Regions from separate parts of the Pseudomonas xanthosomatis genome, predicted to be linked through region 2. Evidence: predicted binding sites of a transcription regulator. Region 2 holds the regulator's gene; each other region holds the start of a gene.
The links. Region 2 encodes sigma-54, which starts transcription at its own class of promoters, with help from an activator protein. Its sites were predicted from a motif close to ANTGGCATNNANNTTGCTNT; they were not measured.
Positions count from the first base shown of each region.

Region 1: nirB (nitrite reductase large subunit NirB) is a predicted target of sigma-54. The motif match lies at 2,838-2,857, and genes of this name have one in related genera.
Region 3: flgB (flagellar basal body rod protein FlgB) is a predicted target of sigma-54. The motif match lies at 2,159-2,178, and genes of this name have one in related genera.

Region 1 covers NZ_CP077075.1:2,235,033-2,240,208, reverse strand. Annotated here, with positions in the region: gene nirD (nitrite reductase small subunit NirD) at 1-157, opposite strand, end outside; gene nirB (nitrite reductase large subunit NirB) at 157-2,709, opposite strand; gene KSS93_RS09975 (bifunctional nitrate reductase/sulfite reductase flavoprotein subunit alpha) at 3,098-5,176, opposite strand, start outside.
Region 2 covers NZ_CP077075.1:5,540,219-5,545,394, reverse strand. Annotated here, with positions in the region: gene KSS93_RS24505 (ZIP family metal transporter) at 1-425, shown strand, start outside; gene KSS93_RS24500 (HPr family phosphocarrier protein) at 628-900, opposite strand; gene rapZ (RNase adapter RapZ) at 921-1,775, opposite strand; gene ptsN (PTS IIA-like nitrogen regulatory protein PtsN) at 1,778-2,242, opposite strand; gene hpf (ribosome hibernation-promoting factor, HPF/YfiA family) at 2,254-2,562, opposite strand; gene KSS93_RS24480 (RNA polymerase factor sigma-54) at 2,641-4,137, opposite strand; gene lptB (LPS export ABC transporter ATP-binding protein) at 4,311-5,036, opposite strand; gene lptA (lipopolysaccharide transport periplasmic protein LptA) at 5,037-5,176, opposite strand, start outside.
Region 3 covers NZ_CP077075.1:4,968,520-4,973,695, forward strand. Annotated here, with positions in the region: gene flgE (flagellar hook protein FlgE) at 1-503, opposite strand, end outside; gene flgD (flagellar hook assembly protein FlgD) at 536-1,243, opposite strand; gene flgC (flagellar basal body rod protein FlgC) at 1,259-1,702, opposite strand; gene flgB (flagellar basal body rod protein FlgB) at 1,705-2,112, opposite strand; gene cheR (protein-glutamate O-methyltransferase CheR) at 2,460-3,287, opposite strand; gene KSS93_RS21905 (chemotaxis protein CheV) at 3,337-4,266, opposite strand; gene flgA (flagellar basal body P-ring formation chaperone FlgA) at 4,330-5,079, shown strand.

The sequences.
Region 1 (5,176 bases), 2.7 Mb from region 2:
CTGCGTACAGCTCGCGGCCCTGGCCCGGCAGGTAGAACAGCGCCACCTGCTGGCCCTGGTGCCACACCACCACGCCGGAGTCGGCAACCAGGTCGTCGGCGGCGCACACGTGCAGCCAGTTCGGCTCAACCTTCTCAGCAGCATTGGACAGGTTCATCACACAGCCTCCTCATGGGTGGGGATCAGGTGCAGCGCCGCCGCCGGGCGGCGCTGGCCGCGTTCGCGGACAAAGTGCACATCGGGGTCGGCGCGCTTGTCGTTGACGAAGGTACGGAAGCGCTTGAGTTTTTCCGGGTCGCTCAGGGCGTTGGCCCACTCGCATTCATACTGCTCGACCACGTGCTGCATCTGCGCCTCAAGCTCGGCGGCCAGGCCCAGGCTGTCGTCCAGCACCACCTGCTTGAGGTAGTCCAGGCCGCCTTCGAGGTTCTCGCGCCACACCGAGGTGCGCTGCAGCTTGTCGGCGGTGCGGATGTAGAACATCAGTACGCGGTCGATCAGGCGCACCAGGGTTTCGTCGTCAAGGTCGGTGGCGAACAGCTCGGCGTGGCGCGGGCGCATGCCGCCGTTGCCGCACACGTAGAGGTTCCAGCCCTTGTCGGTGGCGATCACGCCGATATCCTTGCTTTGCGCCTCGGCGCACTCGCGGGTGCAACCCGACACCGCGAACTTGAGCTTGTGCGGGCTGCGCAGGCCCTTGTAGCGGTCTTCCAGGCGCAGGGCCATGGCCACGCTGTCCTGCACACCGTAGCGGCACCAGGTGCTGCCCACGCAGGATTTCACCGTGCGGGTCGATTTGCCGTAGGCGTGGCCGGTCTCGAAGCCGGCCTCGATCAGCTCGCCCCAGATCAGCGGCAGCTCATGCAGCTGGGCACCGAACAGGTCGATGCGCTGGCCGCCGGTGATCTTGGTATAGAGGTCGTATTTTTTCGCCACCTGGCCGATGACGATGAGTTTTTCCGGGGTGATTTCGCCACCGGGGATACGCGGCACCACCGAGTAGGTGCCGTTTTTCTGCATGTTGGCCATGAAGGTGTCGTTGGTGTCCTGCAGCGGCACCAACGCCGGGTCCATAATCGGCTGGTTCCAGCACGAGGCGAGGATGTTGCCCACCGCCGGCTTGCAGATGTCGCAACCCACATGCCCCTTGCCATGGCGTTCGAGCAGCTCGGCGAAGGTGCGGATGCCCTCTACCCGCACCAGGGCGTAAAGCTCCTGGCGGGTGTAGGCGAAGTGCTCGCACAGGCTTTTGTCCACGGTCACCCCGCGGGCGGTGAGCTCGTGCTCGAACACTTGCTTGAGCAGCGCCGCGCAACCGCCACAGCCACTGGCGGCCTTGGTGCAGGCCTTGACCGAAGCGAGGTCGCCGCAGCCGCTGTCGATGGCCGCGCACACCGCGCCCTTGCTGACGTTGTGGCACGAGCAGATGGTCGCGCTGTCGGGCAATGCATCGGCGCCCAGGGCCGGCGCACCACCGCCTTGCGGCAGAATCAGCGCGGCCGGGTCGGCAGGCAGCTTGATGCCGTTCTGGGCGTACTGCAGCAGGGTGTCGTAGTAGCTGTTGTCGCCCACCAGTACCGCGCCGAGCACGTGCTTGCCGCTGGCATCCACCACCAGGCGGCGGTACGAGGCGTTGGCTTCGTCGATGAAGCGGTAGCTGCGCGCGCCGGCGGTGGCGCCGTGGGCATCGCCGATGGAGCCCACGTCCACACCCAGCAGCTTGAGCTTGGTCGACATGTCGGCGCCGGTGAAGGCCTGGGCCTGCTCGCCCATCAGCAAGGCGGCCAGGTTGCGGGCCATGGCATAGCCCGGGGCGACCAGGCCGAACACACTGCCGTTCCAAGAGGCGCACTCGCCGATGGCAAAGATGCACGGGTCGCTGGTGGTGCAGTGGTTGTCGATCACCACCCCGCCACGGGCGGCGATGTCCAGGCCGCAGGCGCGGCCCAGGGCGTCCTGCGGGCGAATGCCCGCCGAGAACACCACCAGGTCGGTTTCCAGGTGTTCGCCGCCGTCGAAGTTCATGCGGTAGCGGTAGTCGGCGCCTGCGCTGATCGACTGGGTGGCGCGGGACAGGTGCACACCCACGCCCAGGGCTTCGATCTGCGCCTTGAGCGCGGCGCCGCCTTCGCTGTCCAGTTGCACCGGCATCAAGCGTGGGGCGAACTCCACCACATGGGCTTCCAGGCCCAGGGACTTGAGCGCGTTGGCCGCCTCCAGCCCGAGCAGGCCACCGCCCACCACCACGCCACGGCGGGCCGAACCTGCGGCGGCGCGGATGGCGTCAAGGTCATCGAGGGTGCGGTAGACCAGGCGGGCATCGCCAGCAGAACCTTCGATCGGCGGCACGAACGGGTAGGAGCCGGTGGCCAGCACCAGCTGGTCGTAGCCGTAGCGGCCCTCGGCGGTGACCACCTCGGCGCGTTCGCGGTCGATCTCCAGCACCGCCTCGCCCAGGTGCAGGTGCACGCCGCTATCTGGATAGAAGGCCTGGTCGCACAGGGCCAGGGTTTCGGCGCAGCTGCCGGTGAAGTACTCGGACAGGTGCACGCGGTCGTAGGCGCGCTGGCGCTCTTCGCCGAACACGTGCAGTTCGAAGCGCTCGAGCGCGCCGCGGGCCACCAGTTGTTCGACACAGTGGTGGCCGACCATGCCGTTGCCGACGATGACCAGTCGCCCTTTGGGTGCACCGCTCGCTGTTGCGTTCATAGCCGATCCTCGATCACGGAAAACAAAAAGGCGCCTGGAGCCGAAGCTCCAGGCGCCTTTGCCTGTACTCATCAGTGTGAGGCCCCTGGGCGATCGCCGTTGATCGGTGGGGCTGTTGTGCAGGTAGCAAAGCAGGGAGTGTGCCAACACGCTTGCCGCTGCTGCCGGTGTCGCAGCTACGAGGCTATGGATGAAACTCGCAGGTTCACCGCAACCCCTGTGGGAGCGGGCTTGCCCGCGAAGCAGGCGACTCGGTGGATGGCACCGGCTGTGCCGGTGTTCGCGGGCAAGCCCGCTCCCACAGGGGCCTGCTACTCATTCAAAAGGGGCTGCTGCATGAACACTGGCGAACCAACCCGGTGCAACCTTCCCCACTCTGGTGCACGTATCAATACACATCACGCCGATAACGCTTGTCGCGCCCCAGGCCTTCGACATAAGCCGCCGCCGCGTCGGCATCCATACCGCCGTGCTCAGCCACCACCTGGCGTAACGCTGCATCCACATCCTTGGCCATGCGCTGGGCATCGCCACACACATAAACGTATGCGCCTTTTTGCAACCAGTTCCACAACTCGGCGCCTTGCTCAAGCAGGCGGTGCTGCACATAGATCTTCTCGGCCTGGTCACGGGAGAACGCGGTGCTCAGGCGCAGGTGGCCGCAGGCCTCCCAGGCCTGCAACTGCTCGCGATAGTAGAAGTCGCAGGCCGCCTGCTGCTCGCCGAAGAACAGCCAGTTGCCGCCGCTGGCCCCACGCACTTCGCGTTCTTCCAAAAAGCCCTTGAACGGCGCGATGCCAGTGCCGGGGCCGATCATGATGATCGGCGTGCTGTCGTCTTCGGGCAGGTGAAAGTGCTTGGACGGCTGCGGAAAAATCGCCACCTCCAGTGCCCCGGCGCGGTCGGCGAGAAACGCCGAGCACACGCCCTTGCGCTGGCCGTAGCGCACGGTCGAGGTGGTCAGGTGCACCTGGCCTGGGTGGGCGACGGGGCTTGAGCTGATGGAATACAGGCGCGGCTGCAATGGCTTGAGCAAGCTCAGCCAGGTGGCCAGCGGCAATTGCCGGGGGAAGGCGCGCAGCACATCGGCCAGTTGCCGGCCCCACAGCCAGTCCTTGAGTTCGGCCTTGTGCTCAGGCAGCAGCAAGCGCTGCAACTGTTCGTGGCCCTGGCTGAACAGCTCAAGCTGCGCGGTGCTCACCCGGGTGATGTCCAGGTGGCGCTCCAGGGCGCTGGCCAGCGCCATCGGCGCCTGGCCCTTGAGCTCGACCATGGCCTCGCCGTCCAGTTGCATCAGCTCAAGCAACTCCGCCACCAGCGCCGGGCAGTTGCGCGGCCACACGCCCAAGGCATCACCGGGCTGGTAGGTGAACCCGCTGCCGCGCAGGTCGAACACCATCTGCCGGGTTTCCTTGCTCGAGCCTGGGCCGTTGAGCAGGCGGTTTTCCAGCAGCGGCGCCAGCCAGGGCTGCTGCTTGCTGTAGCCGGCGGCCTGCTCAGGCTGTGCAGGCGCAGGCTCGGTGCTGCCCAGTTGCACGAGCAGTGCCTCCAGCCAAGCATTGAAGGCGTCGTCGAAGTCCGGCTCGCAATCTACTCGCTCCAGCAACCGCCTAGCGCCAAGGTCGGCCAGGCGCTGGTCGAGCTTGCGGCCGAAGCCGCAAAACTGGTCGTAGCTCGAATCCCCCAGCGCCAGTACGGCATAAGGCAGCGTGGCGCAGTGCCCGCCCTCCTCGCCCTGCAATGCCTGCCAGAACGCCGCACCGCTGTCGGGGGCCTCGCCGTCGCCGAAGGTGCTGGCGATCAGCAGCACACTGGCGGCGCCCTGCAATTGCACCGGGCTCACCGCCTCCATGCAGCTCAGTTCGACCGCCAGGCCGGCACCGCGCAAACGCTCGGCGCAGCGTTCGGCCAGGGCCTCGCCATTGCCGGTTTGCGAGGCCCACAGCACCCGGTGCTGCGGCGCCTGCTGCAACAGCTGTACAGCCGGCGCCTGTTGGGCGAACAGCCCGGCCAACAGGCCGTCGACGAACAGCCGCCGTGTGGGGGCCAGTGGCGCGCTGGCCGGCAGGCTCGGCACGCCCTCGAAGCGGGCCTGGCCCAGGCCCAGCAAAAAGCCTTGCAGGTAATGGCGCTCGTCCTCGGCCAGCACCGGGGCCGGCAAGGCGTCCAGGCCGAGCAGGCGGGACAAGGTGGCGTTCGGCATGCTGGTGGGCTCCGAAGGGGTGGCGGTGGTCAGGTCGAGGGCGTCGATGCGTTCGCCGGCCACCCGCTCCAGGGCCACGGCGCAATGCTTGAAGGCCGGCTGCAGCGAGGTGGGGTCGACGGCATCGCAGGTCACGGCGTTGATCGCCAACTGCTCGCCGTACAGGTCGTTCCAGTGAAACGGCGCGAAGCAGCCGCCGGGCAGCACGCGGTCGCTGAGCCGGGCCGGCAGCACGGCCTGGCCGCGGCGCGAGCGGATTGCCAC
Region 2 (5,176 bases):
GGCTGTTCGTCATTGCCATCGTCGCCCACAACATCCCTGAAGGCATGGCCATCGGGGTGTCTGCCGGTGGCGGCATGCCCGACGCCGACAGCCTGGCCATGGGCATTGCCCTGCAGGATGTGCCCGAGGGCCTGGTGATTGCGCTGGTGCTGGCGGGGGCGGGCATGCCGCGCTTCAAGGCGTTCCTGATCGGCGCTGCGTCCGGGCTGGTGGAGCCGCTGGCAGCGGTGGTCTGCGCGTGGCTGGTGAACATCGCCGAGCTGCTGTTGCCGCTGGGCTTGGCCTGCGCGGCGGGCGCCATGCTGCTGGTGGTCACCCAGGAAATCATCCCCGAGTCACGCAGCAACGGGCATCACCGTCTGGCCAGCCTGGGGTTGTGCGTGGGGTTCTGCCTGATGATGGTGATGGATACGGCGATGTCGTAAGCGCTGGGGGGCTTGCCAGCAACTGTCTTGCCTGTACCGGCCTCATCGCCGGCTTGCCGGCTCCTACAGGACCGCGTGGGCGTGAAGGTTGTGCGCCCCTTTTAGGAAGCCGGCAAGCCGGCGATGAGGCCGGTACAGGCAGCGGTGATATCCGTCGCAGGGCAGGCCCGCTCCCACGAGATTCAGCCAGGCGAGAAGGCGCTCACTCGCCTTCGTCGAAGAAGTTCTCGATCAGTTCGACCAACGCCTGCATGGCCTCGCCATCCTGCTCGCCCTCGGTGAGCAGGTGCACCGGGGTGCCTTTGCCGGCGGCGAGCATCATCACCGCCATGATGCTCTTGCCGTCCACCAGCTTGTCCGGTGCGCGGCCGACCCGCACCTGGCAGGGGAAGCGCCCGGCCACGCCGACGAATTTGGCGGCCGCGCGGGCGTGCAGGCCCAGCTTGTTGATGATGGTGATTTCGCGGGCGGGCATCGTGGGGCGGATCCTGTGGGCTAGAGGTCGCGGTGGCGGACCTGGACGTTTTTCAGGGCGGGTTGGAGCAACTGGCCGAGCCGTTCGGTGATGTACACCGAGCGGTGGTGGCCGCCGGTGCAGCCGATGGCGATGGTGACATAGGCGCGGTTGCTGGCTGCAAAGCGCGGCAGCCACTTGAGCAGGTAGCTCGAAATATCGTTGAACATCTCTTCGACGTCGGGCTGGGCGGCCAGGTAGTCGATCACCGGCTGTTCGAGGCCCGAATGGTCGCGAAGTTCCGGCTTCCAGTAGGGGTTGGGCAGGCAGCGCACATCGAACACCAGGTCGGCGTCCACCGGCATGCCACGCTTGAAGCCGAACGACTCGACCAGAAACGCCGTGCCGGGTTCGGGCTGGTTCAGCAGGCGCAGCTTGATCGAGTCGCGCAGTTGGTAGAGGTTGAGGCTTGTGGTGTCGATCTTGAGGTCGGCAAGGTCGGCGATGGGGCCCAGCAGCTCGCTTTCGACGCGGATGGCCTCGGCCAGCGAGCGGCTCTGGTTGGTCAGCGGGTGGCGGCGGCGGGTTTCGGAAAAGCGCTTGAGCAGGGTGTCTTCGTCAGCGTCCAGGTACAGCACGTCACACTGGATATGCCGGGCGCGTGCTTCTTCCAGCAGTTCGGGGAAGCGTGACAGGTGGCTGGGCAGGTTGCGCGCATCGATCGATACCGCAACCTTGGGCTGCAGCAGCTCGGTATTGATCAGCGCGTTCTCCGCCAACTGCGGCAACAACCCGGCGGGCAGGTTGTCGATGCAGTAGAAACCGTTGTCTTCCAGCACGTCCAGGGCGGTGCTCTTGCCGGAGCCGGAGCGGCCGCTGACGATGATCAGGCGCATGGTCAGTGCTCGTTCTGTACGTCCAGGACAACCTGGAACAGGGCCTCGCTGCTGTCGGCGGCGCGCAGGCGATCGCGGACCTCCTTGCGATCGAGCATGCTGGCGATCTGGCGCAGCAGTTCAAGGTGGGCATCGGTGGCTGCTTCCGGGACCAGCAGGACGAACAGCAGGTCAACCGGGGCGCCATCGATGGCGTCGTAATCGATGGGGGCGTCCAGGTGCAGCAGCGCGCTTACCGGTGCGGTGCAGCCTTCGAGCCGGCAGTGGGGGATGGCGATGCCATTGCCAAAGCCGGTGGAGCCCAGTTTTTCGCGAGCGATGAGCTTGTCGAAGACGTCTTGCATCTCCAGCTCGGGTACTTGCTCGGCGATCAGGTTGGCGACCTTTTCCAGGGCGCGCTTTTTACTGCCACCCGGCACGTTCACGAGGGAACGGCCGGGGGTCAGGATGGTTTCAAGTCGGATCATGGATGAGGGGATCAGCGGGCGGCTGCGCCTTGCAGCAGGCTTTGCTGTTTTTCCTTGTGTTTTTTCAGTTGGCGGTCGAGCTTGTCAGCCAGGGCATCGATCGCGGCATACATGTCGGTGTGTTCGGCGTTGGCGACCACTTCGCCGCCGGGGATCTGGAGGGTTGCTTCAACCTTCTGCTGCAGCTTTTCGACTTTCATGATCACCGTTGCATTGGTGATCTTGTCGAAATGCCCTTCCACGCGGGCGAGTTTCTCGAGCACGTAATCGCGCAGTGGTTGGGTAACTTCTACATGCTGGCCACTGATGTTGACTTGCATACAGCTTCTCCTTTGTTGCCCGTGCATAAAGAGGCAGGTGTTGCACCTGCCACTGAAACGCTGTGGCACATCCCGGGGCTACATCAGTCGCTTGCGCTCGCTTGACGGGGCAATCCCCAGCGACTCGCGGTACTTGGCGACGGTGCGACGGGCTACCTGGATGCCTTGTGCCTCCAGTAAACCAGCGATCTTGCTGTCACTCAATGGCTTTTTTTGGTTTTCCGCGGCGACCAGTTTTTTGATGATCGCGCGGATCGCCGTGGACGAGCATTCGCCGCCTTCGGCTGTGCTGACGTGGCTGGAGAAAAAGTATTTCAGTTCGTAGATGCCGCGCGGTGTGTGCATGTATTTCTGCGTGGTAACCCGCGAGATGGTCGACTCGTGCATGCCCACCGCCTCGGCGATGTCGTGCAGCACCAACGGCTTCATCGCCTCGTCGCCGTGGTCGAGGAAGCCGCGCTGGTGCTCGACGATCTGCGTGGCCACCTTCATCAGCGTCTCGTTGCGGCTTTGCAGGCTCTTGATGAACCAGCGCGCCTCCTGCAACTGGTTGCGCATGAAGGTGTTGTCGGCGCTGGTGTCGGCGCGGCGCACGAAGCCTGCGTATTGCGGGTTGACCCGTAGCCGCGGGATGGCTTCCTGGTTGAGCTCCACCAGCCAGCGGTCGCTGTCCTTGCGCACGATCACATCCGGCACCACGTATTCGGGCTCGCTGGACTCGATCTGCGAGCCTGGGCGCGGGTTGAGCGTCTGCACCAGTTCGATGACCTGGCGCAGCTCGTCTTCCTTGAGCTTCATGCGCCGCATCAGCTGGCTGTAGTCACGGCTGCCGAGCAGGTCGATGTAGTCGGTGACCAGGCGCTGGGCCTCGGCCATCCACGGTGTGCTGGCCGGCAGCTGGCGCAGTTGCAGCAGCAGGCATTCGCCCAGCGAGCGGGCGCCGATACCGGCCGGTTCGAACTGCTGGATGCGGTGCAGCACCGCTTCGACTTCATCCAGCTCGATGTCGAGCTCGGGGTCGAAGCCTGCGCAGATTTCTTCGAGGGTGTCTTCGAGGTAGCCCTGGCCGTTGATGCTGTCGATCAGGGTGACAGCGATCAGGCGGTCGGTGTCGGACATCGGCGCCAGGTTCAACTGCCACAGCAAGTGGCTTTGCAGGCTTTCGCCGACCGAGGTGCGGGTGGTGAAGTCCCACTCGTCGTCATCGTTGCTGGGCAGGCTGCTGGCGCTGGTCTGGTAGATGTCTTCCCAGGCAGTGTCGACCGGCAGTTCGTTGGGGATGCGTTCGGCCCACTCGCCGTCTTCGAGTTGCTCGCTGTTGTTGCTGGCGGCTTCCTGGAAGCTGGTGTCCTGAACTTCGGCGACCGGCTTGTTCTCGGCGTTGTCCGCCATCGGGTCGCTGTTGTCGAAATCTTCGCCGTCTTCCTGACGTTCGAGCATCGGGTTCGACTCCAGCGCTTCCTGGATTTCCTGCTGGAGGTCCAGGGTGGAGAGCTGGAGCAGACGGATGGCCTGTTGCAACTGCGGGGTCATCGTCAGTTGCTGGCCCATTTTTAGGACGAGCGATGGTTTCATGGCTGGGGCTTAATACCTTGTTCGCCGGCGCGCATGCGCCATCCACTACATGTAGGGCGCTTGGGCGCCGACTTTAAGCAAGTTATATGCCTGAAAATGCAGCGTTTGCCTAGAGCACTGTAACACTTAAGCCTGCGATGGCTTGGTGCGCCAGTGCTCCGGGCAGGCCCTGATCAGAGGCGGAACTCGTGACCCAGGTAGACTTCCTTGACCAACTGGTTGGCCAGGATGGTCTCGGCATCGCCTTCGGCGATCAGCTGGCCGTCGTTGACGATGTAAGCGGTCTCGCAGATATCCAGGGTTTCGCGAACGTTGTGGTCGGTGATCAGTACGCCGATGCCCTTGTTCTTGAGGTGGTGGATGATCTGTTTGATGTCGCCCACGGAAATCGGGTCGACACCGGCAAAAGGTTCGTCCAGCAGGATGAACTTGGGTGCGGTGGCCAGGGCGCGGGCGATCTCGACACGGCGTCGTTCACCACCGGACAGGCTCATGCCGAGGTTGTCGCGGATGTGGCTGATGTGGAACTCCTGCAGCAGGCTTTCCAGCTCCTTGCGCCGGCCTTCGCGGTCGAGGTCCTTGCGGGTCTCGAGGATGGCCATGATGTTGTCGGCCACCGACAGCTTGCGGAAGATCGAGGCTTCTTGCGGCAGGTAGCCGATGCCTGCCTGGGCGCGGCCGTGCATGGGCTGGTGGCTGACGTCATGGCTGTCGATCAGTACGCGGCCCTGGTCGGCCTGGACCAGGCCGACGATCATGTAGAAGCAGGTGGTCTTGCCGGCGCCGTTGGGGCCGAGCAGGCCGACGATCTGGCCGCTGTCGATGGACAGGCTGACGTCGCGGACGACTTGCCGGCCCTTGTAGCTCTTGGCCAGATGCTGGGCTTTGAGGGTTGCCATTTACTCGGCCTTTTTCTTCGGTTGAATGACCATGTCGATGCGCTGACGTGGTGCAGTCACGTTGCCGCCGCGACCGGCGGTGGCGACTTGAGTCTTGGTGTTGTAGACGATCTTCTCGCCTTCGGTGGTGTTGCCTTCGT
Region 3 (5,176 bases), 570 kb from region 2:
TCAGCCTCGGAGTCCAGGTTGATGCCCTGGTCGATCAGGGTGGTGGCCTTGGGAGCCAGCGCCGAGGTGTCGATTTTCAGGTCGGTCAGCACGCCCCGCTTGATATTGCCGTTCTCGTCGGCGGCATAGCCTTGCAGGCGCAGACCGTCCGAGGTGACCACGTAGTTGTCCTTGCTGTTCTGGAAGGCACCGGCACGGGTGTACACCTGCGCGCCGTTGTCGGACAGGATGAAGAAGCCCTGGCCCTGGATGCCCATGTCCAGCACGTTGCCGGTGTTGTTGACGTCGCCCTGGCTGAACTGCTGGGAGATCGCCGCCAGGCGCACACCGTTACCAACCTGGTTCTTGCCAACGCCCAGGCGGTTGGCGCCGGCGTACACGTCGGCGAACTCGGCACGGGAGGACTTGAAGCCGGTGGTGGCGACGTTGGCAATGTTGTTGCCGGTAACGTCGAGTTGCTTGCTGGCTGCGTACAGACCGCTAAGGCCGATATTGAAAGACATGCTGTAGCTCCTTTTGTGCCGTTCTGTCGGCCTTAGATACCGATGGTTTGTACGTCGGACAGGGAAACCTTGCCCACGCCTGCGAGGTTGAGAACCATCTCGCCGGTGGTGTTGAAGCTGACGCTGGTGACCTTGGCCGGCAGCAGGGTGTTCATCTGCACCGACTGGCCGTTCACCGTGGTGGTGGCGGTGAAGGTGTAGGTGCCCGGGTCGACCTTCTCGCCCTTGGAGTTGGTGCCATCCCAGATGAAGTCGGCATAACCGGCAGCCTGCGAGCCCAGCTCGATGGTCTTGACCGCGTTGCCGTCCTTGTCGGTGATGGTGATCTTCGCTTCGCTGATGGACTGCGGCACGACGAACTGGCCATTGAAGCTGGCAGTGGTGTCGACCACGGCCTTGTCGTTCTGCACGATCACCGAACGGCCGACCAGCGACGACGCCTGCAGCGCTTGCGACGACGCCATGGCGCTGGTGATGTTGCTGACCGACTCGTTCAGCGAGGTGATGCCTTCAAGGCTGCTGAACTGCGCCAGCTGGGCGACGAATTCGCTGTTGTCTTGCGGGTCCAGCGGGTTCTGGTGCTGCATCTGGGTGACCAGCAGTTGCAGAAACGCATCCTTGCCCAGGGTGTTGCTGCCGGTTGCGGAGCTGGTCAGCGACTTGTTGGTGGTGCTGGTGCTGACGCCGGAGTTGGCGATGACATCGTTAAGATTGACGCCGCCGGTGGTATCGATTGCCATGGTCCGGATTCCTTATCACTGACCCAGGGTCAGCACTTTCTGCATCATGGTCTTGGCGGTGTTCATCAGCTCGGCGTTGGTCTGGAACGCACGGCTGGCGGAGATCATGTCAGCCATCTCCTCGACCACGTTGACGTTGGGGTAGTAGACGTAGCCGTCCTTGTTCGCCGCCGGGTGGTTGGGCTCGTAGCGGGCTTCGAGGTTGCTCTGGTCCTCGACGATGCCGCTGACCTGCACGCCCTGCCCTGCTTCGCCCTGGTCCTGGAACAGCGACTGGCTGACGCCGTTTTGCGCGTTCTGGAAGGTGGTGGCGAACACCGGGTGGCGGGCGCGGTAGGTCTGGTCGATGCTCGACGAGACGGTCTCGGCGTTGGCGATGTTGGAGGCGACGGTGTTGAGGCGGGTGTTCTGCGCGCTCATGCCGCTACCGGCGATGTTGAAAACACTGGACAGGGACATGGTTACTCTCCGCGCAGGGCCGATACCAGCCCTTTGAATTTACTGTTGAGCAGGGTGAAGCTGGCCTGGAAGCCGATGGCGTTTTCGGTGTAGTTCGATTGCTCGATCTGCGCATCAACGGTGTTCTGGTCGATCGACGGCTGGGTCGGGGTGCGGTACTGCAGGGTGTCGTCGGCCATGGCCAGGCCTTCGGCCTCGATGTGCCGGGTGTTGGTGCGGTCCAGCGCAATGCGGCCCTTCTGCTGCTTGTCGGCTTCGGCGGCGAGCACCGACGAGAAGTCCATGTCACGCGCCTTGTAATTGGGCGTGTCGGCGTTGGCGATGTTGTTGGCCAGCACCTCGGCGCGCTGGGCGCGGAAGCCCAATGCCTTTTCGTGGATGCCAAGCGCTTTGTCGAAGCTGATGCTCATGTCGGGGAAACCTTCGAAGGTTGACCGGAATTTCGTTGGCAAAGCTTTAGCAAGGGCTGTGCCAGTTTTACCGAAGCCCGGATTCACTGGGCTGCGCCACTACTTTGCCGGTTGTGCCTGCCAGAAAAGCGGCAAGGCGGTTCCGCCCGATGGCAGGCAAGCGGCAATTGCCAGGCGGCAAAAGCGGCAAAACAAAAAATTGACGTCAGGTTTTGCCGCCTTGCACGGGGAGGCAATAGCTTTGTTCTGGCTGTGCCGGCCTCATCGCCGGCAAGCCGGCTCGTACAGGGGCAACGAAAAAGGCCGGTATCTCGCGATACCGGCCTTTTTCATTGCCACCACCCGCCTTACTTGGCTTGGTAGATGATCCCCGGGCTGCACTGGACCATCTGGTAATGGTCCGGCAGGCCGTTGAGCGCCTCGGAGGCGCCAAGGAACAGGTAGCCGCCCGGCTTGAGGGTGCTGTGGATGCGCATGAGGATGTCCTTCTTGACCTGGGCCGAGAAGTAGATCAGCACGTTGCGGCAGAACACGATGTCGAACTTGCCCAGCGCGGCATAGCTGTCGAGCAGGTTGAACGAACGGAACTCGACGCGGCTGCGGATCGGCGCCTTGACCGCCCAGCGCCCCGGCCCCTTGGGGTCGAAGTAGCGCTGCAGGCGCTCCTGTGACAGCCCGCGGGCGATGGCCAGGCTGTCGTATTCGCCGGTCTTGCAGTTGGTCAGCATGGCACCGGACAAGTCGGTGGCGACGATCTGCGCGCCCATCTTCAATTGGCCGAGATTGGTACGCTCGAACTCGTCGATGGCCATGGAGATGGAGTACGGCTCCTGACCAGAGGAGCAGGCCGCCGACCAGATGCGCAGGCGCTGGCCAGGGTTACCCTTGATGAACTCGGGGATAACCTTGCTCTTGAGCACTTCGAAGGGGTAGGTGTCGCGAAACCACAGGGTTTCGTTGGTGGTCATGGCATCGACCACCTGCTCGCGCAGGCCGCTGCGCGGTTGTGTCTGGATGCGCTGCACCAGCTCGCCCAGCGATTTGATGCCCTGTTGCTCCATCAGCTTGTTGAGACGGCTGGAGACCAGGTACTGCTTATTCTCGCCCAGCAGGATGCCACAGGCTTTTTCCAGGAAGACCCGGAACTGTTCGAAATCCAAATTACCCGTAGACAAAGCTGCCGCCTCTCTCAAATCGCTAGCGCCGGGGCGGGCCCCGGCTGTTTCAATGGGTTGCCTTGATGCGGTCGACAACGCGCTGGGCGAGGTCGTCCGGCCTGAACTTGGCCAGGAAGTCATCGGCCCCTACTTTCTTGACCATCGCCTGGTTGAACACTCCGGACAGCGAAGTATGCAGGCAGATGTGCAGTTTTTGCATACGCGGGTCGTTGCGGATCTCTGATGTGAGGGTATAGCCATCCATCTCCGGCATTTCAATGTCGGAAATCATCATGAGGAACTCGTCCTCCGGCCGCTTGCCCCCATCGACCAGCTTGCGCAGGTAATCCAGCGCCTGACGGCCATCGTTCAACGCCACCACTTCGACCCCGACGGTCTGCAGGCAACGACTGACCTGCTTGCGCGCCACCGACGAATCATCGACCGTCAACACCCGCAGCGACACCGCCTTGACCGCCACTTCCTCGTCGACCACACCGGCCGACACCTGCTGTGACGACGGCGAAACCTCGGCGAGCACTTTTTCCACGTCGATAATTTCAACCATGCGGTTGTCGACCCGGGTCACCGCCGTCAGGTAGTGATCGCGCCCGGTGCCCTTGGGTGGCGGGTGGATCTCTTCCCAGTTCATGTTGACGATGCGTTCCACCGAGTGCACCAGGAAGCCCTGGGTCTTGGTGTTGTACTCGGTAATGATCACGAAACTGTTACGGGTTTCCTCCCGCAGCCCCGGCAGCCCGGTGGCCATCGACAGGTCGAGAATCGGGATGGTCGCCCCGCGAATGTTGGCCACGCCGCGCACCACCGGGTGAGCCTTGGGCAGCAGCGTCAGCACCGGGCACTGCAGCACCTCCCGGACCTTGAACACATTGATGCCGTAGAGCTGTTCGCCATTGAGGCGGAACAACAGCAGCTCCAGGCGATTCTGCCCCACCAGCTGTGTGCGCTGGTTGACCGAATCCATCACTCCAGCCATGCCGGACTCCTTCAACGATTGCCTGCGTACCGAGTCGGCACGGGCTTTGCTTTTTTGAGCACCATGTACACGAAAACGACATTTTCCCGACGACTGACGCGCTTGCTGACCGGCACGCTGGCCGCCCTGTGCTTCATGGCACCCGGCGTTCGCACGCTGGCAGACGCGTTCACCTTGCCTGAACAGCTTATCGGTGTCACCCAAGGGTTTCTTGAATTCACCGTGGAAGACTACCTGGCCACCACCCAGACTGAAGGCCGCTACGAGATCCAGGTCAACAACCTCGACCCGCGCTTGCGCATGCCGCTGTGCAGCCAGCAACTTGACGCTTCGCTGGAAAGCCCGACACCCCTGGGCCGGGTGACGGTAAAGGTCCGCTGCGACGGCGCCGCGCCCTGGACGGTGTTCGTGCCGGCCCAGGTGCGCCTGCTGCGCAACGTGGTGGTGATGACCCGCCCGCTCAAGCGCGAAAGCATGGTCGACGAAGGCGATGTAGCGCTGCGCGAGCGTGATGTCGGCACCCTGGGCCCCGGCTACCTGACGCAGCTGGACCAGGCGGTCGGCATGAAACTTGTAAGGCCGGTGGTGCTCGACCAGGTTTTGACGCAGGTACAACTGGAACAGGCCGAGGTGATCCGCAAGGGCGACCACGTGGTGATCATCGCCCGCAGCGGCAGCCTCAGCGTGCGCATGCCGGGCGAGGCGTTGAGCAAAGGCGGCATGCAGGAACAGATACGGGTACGCAACCTGAATTCCAAACGCGTGGTCAAGGCACGGGTGACCGGCCCAGGCCAGGTAGAGGTAGCCATGTAACACAGGCCCGCAAACGGGTTATCAGCAAACGACAGAAGACTGGCGGTAAGGAACCCCGCCCCCTAAACTGTGTCGGAAATCGGGTCACGCAGGCCTG